Regions from separate parts of the Mycetocola sp. TRD_SC_2 genome, predicted to be linked through region 2. Evidence: predicted binding sites of a transcription regulator. Region 2 holds the regulator's gene; each other region holds the start of a gene.
The links. The regulator HrcA, encoded in region 2, represses chaperone genes, less so after heat shock. The targets are predictions, from matches to a motif close to TTNGCACTCGNNNNNNNCGAGTGCNAA.
Positions count from the first base shown of each region.

Region 1: the regulator HrcA is predicted to act here: its motif matches at 1,625-1,651, upstream of groES (co-chaperone GroES).
Region 3: the regulator HrcA is predicted to act here: its motif matches at 1,534-1,560, upstream of groL (chaperonin GroEL).

Region 1 covers NZ_CM143954.1:2,362,553-2,365,825, reverse strand. Annotated here, with positions in the region: gene ACWA1Q_RS11335 (SRPBCC family protein) at 1-272, opposite strand, end outside; gene ACWA1Q_RS11330 (class I SAM-dependent methyltransferase) at 396-1,583, opposite strand; gene groES (co-chaperone GroES) at 1,728-2,024, shown strand; gene rarD (EamA family transporter RarD) at 2,122-3,120, shown strand; gene ACWA1Q_RS11315 (ABC transporter substrate-binding protein) at 3,271-3,273, shown strand, end outside.
Region 2 covers NZ_CM143954.1:1,666,250-1,669,522, forward strand. Annotated here, with positions in the region: gene dnaJ (molecular chaperone DnaJ) at 1-569, opposite strand, end outside; gene hrcA (heat-inducible transcriptional repressor HrcA) at 655-1,677, opposite strand; gene ACWA1Q_RS08000 (DUF4870 domain-containing protein) at 1,874-2,548, shown strand; gene hemW (radical SAM family heme chaperone HemW) at 2,578-3,273, opposite strand, start outside.
Region 3 covers NZ_CM143954.1:2,246,403-2,249,675, reverse strand. Annotated here, with positions in the region: gene ACWA1Q_RS10780 (DUF3263 domain-containing protein) at 10-291, shown strand; gene ACWA1Q_RS10775 (LytR C-terminal domain-containing protein) at 403-975, shown strand; gene ACWA1Q_RS10770 (cold-shock protein) at 1,206-1,409, shown strand; gene groL (chaperonin GroEL) at 1,597-3,216, shown strand.

The DNA.
Region 1 (3,273 bases), 700 kb from region 2:
CTCAAGCGGTGGAAAGTGACAACGCCGGCGTGATCTTCGCCGCTCGTGCTGTTCCAGGCGATCCGCTCGTCCGGAATCTGCTCGGTGATCTCAGCGTCGAACTCACGGGTGACCCCGGCGATCGAGACCTTCCAGTGCGTCTGGGTGTCAGACTTCTGGACGACCTCATCCACTCCGCCAAGGAACTGCGGGAAGGATTCGAACTGGGTCCACTGGTTGTAGACGCTGGAGATGGGAGCTGAGACGTCGATATCGGAGTTGACAGTTGCCATGGGGCATCCTTCTCTCTGTTCGTGTGGTGAGTTCTCAGGACATCACGCGCCCGAGAGAGATGTCGAGGGGTTGCGACGCCATGCCCCGACGTGCCACGCGAAATCGGATGTGCTGTGAGGTGCTCAGCTGCGTTCACACAGCAGCGCAGCATGCCTCCCGGCAACACGGGTGAGGAAGAGCGTCGCGCTGTTGGGGCCCTTGAGACTCATCCGGGTGCGGAACGCCGCGGGGTCGATGTCTGCCCCGCGCTTCTTCACCTCGAGGGTTCCGATGCCGCGCGCACGCAACTCCTTCTTGAGAGTGCGTTCGTCGAGCGAGAAGCGCTCGATCACCCGGAATCGGGTTGCGAACGGGCTGGAGCCGGTGTCGTTGCCGGTGAGGTACGCGATCCCGTCGCTGAGCATTCCGGCACCGAGCGCCCGCGCGACATCACCGATGAGACGGGCACGGATGACCGCGCCGTCCGGCTCCCAGAGGTAGTCGCCGAGCTCGACCGTGTCGACGTCGTCGCTGTCAGCGGCGGCGTGCAGCTCATGAGTCCCGTCGGCGTCGAGGACGAGGGCGGAACGACGGATGCCATCGCGAGCGACAGCGCCGAACCACAGACCCAGCTCCACCACCTGGCCGTCGACACTGACCCACTGCGCTTCCGCCTCATCCGTGATCAGGGACCGATCGAAACCAGGCCCGAGCTTCACCCCGGTAGGACGTGTCGCCGCCGAGGCGAAGACGAAGTCGAGCGACGGAGTGTAATCCGAAGGGTCGGTCAATCGCGCCGTGTTCTTGTGGCCCGCCGTGCGCCTCGCCGGGTCGAAGTACAGACCGTCAAACCGGTCCAGATCCACGTTCCCCGCTGAGGCGTGCTCCACCCGCGCCGACTCGAACGGTGCCAGGTTGTAGCTGGCGACCGTTGCTGTGACCTCGTCGACGTCGACGGCGGTCACGTCGAGTCCGAGCGCGGCGAACGCCATGGCATCCCCACCGATACCGCAGCCGAGGTCCGCGACCCGGGACACTCCGGCCGACTGGAACCGCCCGGCGTGCAGGGCGGCGACCCGGAGGCGCGTGGCCTGTTCGAGTCCCGCCTCGGTGAAGAGCATGCGAGCGGCGAAGTCGCCGAACTTCGCTCGTGCCTTGAGGCGCAGGCGCCCCTGTGTCAGGGCGGTTGCGACGAGTGTGGGGGAGTGGCCGGCCGCGCGCAGTCGTGACACGGTCGCGACGACATCGCTCCCGGCATCCGTTTCGGCGACCTCATCGACGAGCCTCAGTCCCTCCGGCGTCAGTAATTCGACAAGTTCGGCTCTCTCCATCCCGCAAACCTACCAAGCGAAAGCGCCGGAACTTCGCGGCGTTGGCACTCACGTTGCGAGAGTGCCAACGGATCCCTAGACTGGCGTTAGCACTCTCGATGTGAGGGTGCTAACTCAAGTCTTAGTTTCAGAAAGAGGTCAACCGTGTCGGTCTCCATCAAGCCGCTCGAAGATCGCATCGTCATCAAGCAGGTCGATGCGGAGCAGACAACTGCTTCCGGTCTTGTCATCCCTGACACCGCTAAGGAGAAGCCCCAGGAGGGCGTCGTCGAAGCAGTAGGCCCCGGCCGCATCGACGACAACGGCAACCGCGTTCCGCTCGACGTCGCCGTCGGCGACAAGGTCATCTACTCCAAGTACGGCGGAACCGAAGTGAAGTTCGACGGCCAGGACTACCTGGTTCTCTCGGCTCGCGACGTGCTCGCCGTGGTGGTTCGCTAACACCGCAAAGCACTCGAACCGATATCCCGGATGGTGAAAACCGTCCGGGATATCGTGTGTTAACGGCACCGTCGGAAGACGGGACTAGCATCAAGGGGTGCCAACAGCTTCCGACCCAGCAGACACCGGTGTCGTGACGGGCGGTGTCCTCGCGACGGCAGGTGCTGAGTCGTCGGATCGGCTCAACCGGTCCGGCCTCGCCTCCGCTGTCACCGCCTACGTGCTCTGGGGAACCCTGCCGCTGTACTTCCTGCTCGTCGCACCGACGGGGCCGTTCGAGCTGGTCGCCGCCCGGGTGGTTTTCTCCCTCCTCTTCTGCGCGCTGCTGCTCACGTGCACGCGCGCGTGGAAGCCGTTCCTCACCCTGCTTTTCACGCCCAGAATCAGCCTGACGCTGGCGCTCGCCGGAGCGCTGATCTTCGTCAACTGGCAGACCTATATCTATGGTGTGCTCACCGGCCACGTCGTCGAAGCGGCGCTCGGCTACTTCATCAATCCCATCGTCACCGTGTTCCTGGGCGTGTTCTTCCTTCGGGAGAAGCTGCGTCTCATCCAGTGGATCTCCGTGGGGATCAGTATCGTCGCCGTTCTCGTCCTCACGTTCGCCGGCAGCGGCGTGCCCTGGATCGCTCTCGTTCTCGCGTTCTCATTCGGCTTCTACGGTTACATCAAGAAACGGGTCGGGCCGCGGGTGGATGCCGTCTCCGGGCTCACCCTGGAGACCGCCTGGCTGATGCCCGTCGCCATTGTCCAGTTGATCGTCGTCGGACTGACGACGGGACTGACAATCGGCACGGTGAGCCCGATGCACACCGCCCTCCTCGCCGGGACCGGTGTGATCACCGCCGTCCCGCTCCTCTTCTTCGCCGCAGCGTCGAGGCGTCTCCCTCTCGTCTGGATGGGATTCATCCAGTTCTTCGCGCCCGTGATCCAGTTCCTCGTCGGGGTGCTCGTGCTGCGCGAAGAAATGCCCCCCGAACGGTGGGTAGGCTTCAGCCTCGTCTGGCTCGCACTCATCATCCTCACGACCGATATGGCGATGACGGCGCGGCGGTCGGCCGCACGACGCAAGAAAACGGCTTCTACGGCGCGCTGACCGCAGCGAATCATCACGAACTGTAACGATTGCGTCCCTCGTTACACGGATGTAATGCCGATGTATTGTTCCCTGACGATTGCTCGAATAGGTTGGCACAACGACAGTACAGAGCCTGTCGATCGGATACGACACACAGCAAGGAGCAACATG
Region 2 (3,273 bases):
ACGCAGGGGTGCGGAATGACTGTCCCGTGGCCGCGGCAGGTGCCACAGGGGGCAGAGGTCATGACGTTGCCGAGGAGCGAGCGAACGGCGCGCTGGATCGATCCGGTTCCGCGGCAGATGTCGCAGGTGACAGGCGATGTGCCCGGCTGGCAGCAGGAGCCCGAACAGGTCGGGCAAAGAACCGCCGTGTCGACCTCGAGGTCGCGGTGGGTGCCGAAGATGACCTCGGCGAGGTCGACCTCGACGCGCAGCAGCGCATCCTGGCCACGCTCGCGGCGCGACTTCGGCCCGCGCTGTTGCTGCCCGCCGAAGAAGGTGTCGAAGATGTCGCCGAACCCACCGAAGCCCTGGCCGCCCATGCCGCCGGAGCCGCCCATGTCGTATTGCTGACGCTGTTTGGCGTCGCTGAGCACGTCGTACGCGTGCGTCACTTCTTTGAAGCGCTCGGATGCCTCGGCGCCGGGATTCACATCGGGGTGGAGTTCGCGTGCAAGTCGGCGGTACGCCTTCTTGATTTCATCGGTTGTCGCCTCGCGGGACACACCGAGAACTTCGTAATGGTCAGCCACTCATGGCCTTTCGTCGTGGTGGTCGTCGCTCTCGGCGCGAGACGACCGGGGTAGGAATTGTGCAGCGCCGAGCATTGCAGCGGGGTCAGCCCTCGCCGAGTTGGCGGGACAGGTAACGGGCGACGGCTCGAACGGCGGCGAGGTTGTTGGAGTAATCCATTCTCGTCGGTCCGAGCACGCCGAGTCTGGCAAGTTCGCCAGCAGAGGAACGGTAGTTGCTGGAGATGATCGAGGTCTCCCCCAAACCGAACGACTCGTTTTCACGGCCGATCGATGCCGAGACACCGCCGCGGTCGACCGCCATCTCGCCGAACAGCCGGAGCAGAACCACTTGCTGCTCGAGAGCTTCGAGGACCGGGTAGATGCTTCCGGAGAAGTCGTCCTCGGTGCGAGCGAGGTTCGCTGCGCCGGCCATGACGAGCTTGTCGTGGCGGTACTCGGCGAACTCTTCGGCGAGGGCATCGGTGATCCGCGTCATCAGCGGCTCATCCTCGGGAACGGCCTCGCTGCGGGCTTTCTCCAGGATCGCGGCGGATGAATCGACATTGATTCCGCCGAGCATCTTGTTGAGGGTGGCTTTCAGCCGCTCGAGCTGCTCGGGCTCCACCGACTGCTCGAGCTCGACGACCTGCTGTTCCACCCGGCCGGTATCGGTGATCAACACCGTCAGCACACGTCGGTCGCTGAGCGAGACCAGTTCGACGTGGCGCACGAGCGCCCGGGCGAACGACGGGTACTGCACGATGGCGACCTGGTTGGTGATCTGCGACAGCAGCCTCACCGTTCGCATCAGAACGTCGTCGAGCCCGACGGACTGGCCGAGAAAGGTTTCGATCGCTTCGCGCTGCGCTTCGGAGAGCGGCTTGCGGTCGGCGAGCTGGTCGACGAAGAGGCGGTACCCCTTGTCGGTGGGGATGCGGCCGGAGGATGTGTGCGGGGCCGAGATCAGTTCTTCGTCTTCGAGTTGCGCCATGTCGTTGCGGATGGTCGCCGCCGAGACTCCGAAGGAGTGGCGCTCGACGATCGCTTTGGAGCCGACGGGTTCCCGGCTCGCGACGTAGTCCTGGACGATGACGCGGAGCACTTCGAGGCTGCGTTCGGAAACCATAGCTGCACCTCTTCCGCTGGAATCGCACTCACATTGCTGGCACTCAGTTGCCCTGAGTGCCAATTCTAGCGCGCGGCTCGCCCGGGGAGTAATTGCCGCGCGTCCTGATCAACGCTACCTTTTAGCTGAAGCCCGCCGCCGTTTCTGGCGTGAGCGGACCCAGCAGCAACAGCGTCATCGATCGAAAGGCTTGGCCATGACCGACCCCAACGCGCAACCCCCGGTTGACCCGAACGAAAAGCAGCCGCAGGAGCCACAGGGCCCGGCGTCACCGCCGCCTCCCTACGGTGGACAGCAGCCTCAACAGCCTTACGGTCAGCAGCCGTATGGGCAGCAGCCCCCTGCAGGTGCTCCCGGATACGGTCAGCAGCCTCCCGCCGGCGCACCCGGCTACGGCCAGCAGCAGGGCTACGGCCAGCAGCCCCCCGCAGGCTACGGCCAGCAGGGTTACGGCCAGCAGCCGCCGCAGTATGCCTACCAGGGCCAGCCCGGCACTGCGCCCCTGACCCAGGCTGAAGACAAGCAGTGGGCGTCGTTCGCTCACTTCGGTGGAGCGCTCGGAGCGTTCCTCGGAGCGGGAACCGCCGGCTGGATCGTGCCGCTCATCATCTACCTGGTCTTCAAGGACCGCGGACCATTCACCCGTCAGGAGGCGAAGGAGGCGCTGAACTTCCAGCTCACCGTGACGATCTTCGTCGTCGCCCTCTACGTGCTCGGCGCAATCCTGACCCTCGTGGTCATCGGACTGTTCCTCTTCCCTCTCGCAGGGATCGTCGGCATTCTCGGCATCATCTTCGGCATCATCGGTGGCGTCAAGGTCAACAACGGCCAGGCCTACCGCTACTTCTTCGCCTTCCGGATGGTGAAGTAACCACCAGATCGTGAGTTCGCCGGCCGGCTCTAAACGGTCAGCCGGCGAACAACGGCATCGGCGAGAAGCCGCCCGCGCAGCGAGAGTTCCACTCTCCCGCGCAGGGCGGCTTCGGCGTTAACGAGGTCATCGGCGATGAGGCCTGCGACGGCGACGCGGGCTTCCGATGGGAGCGTCGCGATCGGGATGCCGTCGCGCGTGCGGGCGAGGAGCAGGATCCGCTCGAGTTCCCGCGTTTCGTCCGAGAGAGTCTCACGGCCAGCTCCCGGTGAGAGGCCTTCGCTCATCCGACCCGCGTAGGCGGCCGGATGCTTGACGTTCCACCAGCGGACTCCGCCGATGTGGCTGTGTGCGCCAGGGCCGATGCCCCACCAGTCCTGGCTGCGCCAGTAAGCGAGGTTGTGCATCGAGCGATACTCGGGAGCTTTTGCCCAGTTGCTGACTTCGTACCAGGAGAAGCCGGCGGCCTCGAGCTTCGCGTCGACCAGCTCGTACATGTCGGCCTGAAGATCTTCATCGGGCTGGGCGACGGCACCGGACCTGATCTGCCTGGCGAGCTTCGTTCCCGCCTCGACGATGAGAGAATAGGCGGACAGGTGGTCCGGACCCGTTGCCAGCGCGGCATCCACCGATCGGGTCCAGTCCTCGAGAGACTCCCCCGGAGTGCCGTAGATGAGATCCACACTGACCTGGAGGCCGGCACGCCGGGCCCAGTCCACGACGAG
Region 3 (3,273 bases), 580 kb from region 2:
GTGGTGGATATGGGTGACAACGGTTCTCCGAACGAGACGAGCCCCGAGCTCAGCGAGCGTGACCTCGCGATCCTTGAGTTCGAGAGCCGGTGGTGGCAGCATGCCGGCCAGAAGGAAGAAGCGGTCCGTGCCGCGTTCGGTTTCTCTCCCACCCGGTACTATCAATTGCTGGGCGTGCTCATCGATTCGCCCGCAGCCCTCGTTCACGATCCGCTCCTCGTCAAGCGCCTGCACAGGCTGCGCGACACCCGGCAGGCCGCACGCCGGGCTCGAGCCAGGAACGCTGACTGAACAGCGATCGCTTCCGGGTTCGCCGATCGTCTCCCGAACGCAATCTGACCGAAAAGCCGTCTGACCGAACATCGTCTGACCGAAGAACACAGAGGACCTGACAGCAGCGACATGGCACAAAACTTCGCCAAGGACAGGTTCGACGAGATTCCTGAAGACCTTCAACGGGTCGGGGCGCATCGCGCGCCCGTGCCTGCTGGCAGGGGCTGGTTCCTTCTCATGTGGGCAGGGCTCGCGACTCTCGTTCTCGTGGCGGCAGGAATCCTTGGCCTGACACTGCTCGGTGACCGCGTCAACTTCGTCGAGGCGCCTTCTCCCGCTGCGACCGCGCCCGAGCCCACGGACACACCGGCGGCGGTCGCGACGATCGACCCGGACTCGATGGTCACGGTGCTGAACGGGACGTCTACAAGGGGCCTCGCCACCCGTGCGATCGAGAAGCTCAACTCGGAGGGCTGGACCCAGAGCATTACGCCGGGGAGCGCCTCGGCAGCCGACGTCGAAACCACGACCGTCTATTACGAGGACCCGTCGCAGGAAGGGGCTGCGCGTGGACTCGCTGAAGGCCTCGGAATCGGGAACATCCAGCTGTCGACGCAATTCCAGATCCCGGTCGACGATGGGGAGGAACCTCTCCTACAGCTCACGGTCGTTCTCGGGTCGGACTACGCTGCCCAGGAGTGAGAAAGCGCGATGCGTTCCACGACGGATAGGAGCATCGCGGTGCGGGTAGGAACTGCTTTTCCTCTGGTCAAACCCCTGTTCGGGCGACAGATCTTCTCGCTAGGATCTGGAACTGGTCATGATCGTGCCCTCGCCGGAGGCTGACGAGCCGGCACGATCGCCGGGCCCAGGCGCCGGCTGACCCGGGCTGGCGCCTGCCTGCACGGAGAACACTGCATTGGGAGTGACACATGGCGAATGGAACCGTGAAGTGGTTCAACGCTGAAAAAGGCTACGGCTTCATCACCGTCGACGGGGATGGGCAGGATGTCTTCGTCCACTATTCCGCGATCGACAGCACCGGATATCGCTCACTCGAAGAGGGCCAGCAGGTGAGCTTCGAAATCGGCACCGGCGCGAAGGGGCCTCAGGCCGAGGCCGTTCGCGCGGTCTGATCCTCGCTGCCGGGCGCCGTCCACCGGTGGTGGGCGGCGTCGCTTCGTTGGGGGCCCGGATGCGGCCTCTGTCTCACGCCCGGCAGCGAGCTTGCACTCACAGGGGCAGAGTGCCAGAATCGTGTTAGCACTCGCATTCGTAGAGTGCTAACTACGTTCATTACGTCCGGGAGGGACGAAAAACCACATGGCAAAAATCATTGCTTTTGACGAGGAAGCCCGCCGCGGCCTCGAACGCGGTCTGAACATTCTGGCCGACACCGTCAAGGTAACGCTCGGCCCACGCGGTCGCAACGTTGTCCTTGAGAAGAAGTGGGGCGCGCCCACGATCACCAACGATGGTGTCTCCATCGCCAAGGAGATCGAGCTCGACGACCCGTACGAGAAGATCGGTGCCGAGCTCGTCAAGGAGGTCGCCAAGAAGACTGACGACGTCGCAGGCGACGGCACCACCACCGCTACCGTTCTTGCCCAGGCACTCGTCCGCGAAGGCCTGCGCAACGTCGCTGCCGGCGCTGACCCGATCTCGCTCAAGCGCGGCATCGAGAAGGCCACCGCTGCGGTCATCGAAGAGCTCATCGCCAACGCGAAAGAGGTCGAGACCAAGGAAGAGATCGCGGCTACGGCATCCATCTCCGCCGGTGACGCCGAAATCGGCGCCATCATCGCCGAGGCCATCGACAAGGTCGGCAAGGAAGGCGTCGTCACCGTCGAGGAGTCGAACACGTTCGGCACCGAGCTCGAGCTGACCGAAGGTATGCGCTTCGACAAGGGATTCCTGTCGGCATACTTCGTCACCGACCCGGACCGCCAGGAAGCAGTGTTCGAGGACCCCTACGTCCTCATCGCCAACTCCAAGATCTCCAACATCAAGGACCTGCTCCCGATCGTTGACCAGGTCATCCAGTCGGGCAAGCAGCTCCTCATCATCGCGGAGGATGTCGACGGCGAAGCCCTCGCAACCCTCGTCGTGAACAAGATCCGTGGCATCTTCAAGTCGGTCGCCGTCAAGGCTCCCGGCTTCGGAGACCGTCGCAAGGCTCAGCTCCAGGACATCGCGATCCTCACGGGTGGACAGGTCATCTCGGAAGAGGTCGGCCTCAAGCTCGAGAACGTCACCCTTGACCTCCTGGGCCGTGCCCGCAAGGTCGTCATCACCAAGGACGAGACCACCATCGTCGAAGGTGCCGGCGACGTCGAGCAGATCGCGGGCCGCGTTGCCCAGATCCGCAAGGAGATCGAGAACACCGACAGCGACTACGACCGCGAGAAGCTGCAGGAGCGCCTGGCCAAGCTGGCCGGTGGCGTTGCAGTCATCAAGGCCGGAGCCGCGACCGAGGTCGAGCTCAAGGAGCGCAAGCACCGCATCGAGGACGCTGTCCGCAACGCGAAGGCTGCCGTCGAAGAGGGCATCGTCGCCGGTGGTGGCGTTGCGCTCATCCAGGCTGGCAAGACCGCATTCGAGAAGCTCTCGCTTTCGGGTGACGAAGCAACCGGGGCGAACATCGTCCGGGTCGCCATCGACGCTCCGCTCAAGCAGATCGCCCTCAACGCGGGTCTCGAGCCCGGCGTCGTTGCAGACAAGGTCCGCAACCTGCCCGTCGGACACGGCCTCAACGCCGCGACCGGTGAGTACGTCGACATGCTCCTCGCGGGCATCAACGACCCGGTGAAGGTCACCCGTTCGGCGCTGCTCAACGCATCGTCGATCGCGGGACTGTTCCTCACCACCGAGGCCGTCGTCGCCGACAAGCCGGAGAAGAACCCGGCTCCGGCCGGCGACCCGACCGGTGGCATGGACTTCTAAGTCCGAGCAACTCGCACGAACTGGCGGGGCGTCTCCTTCGGGAGGCGCCCCGCTTTC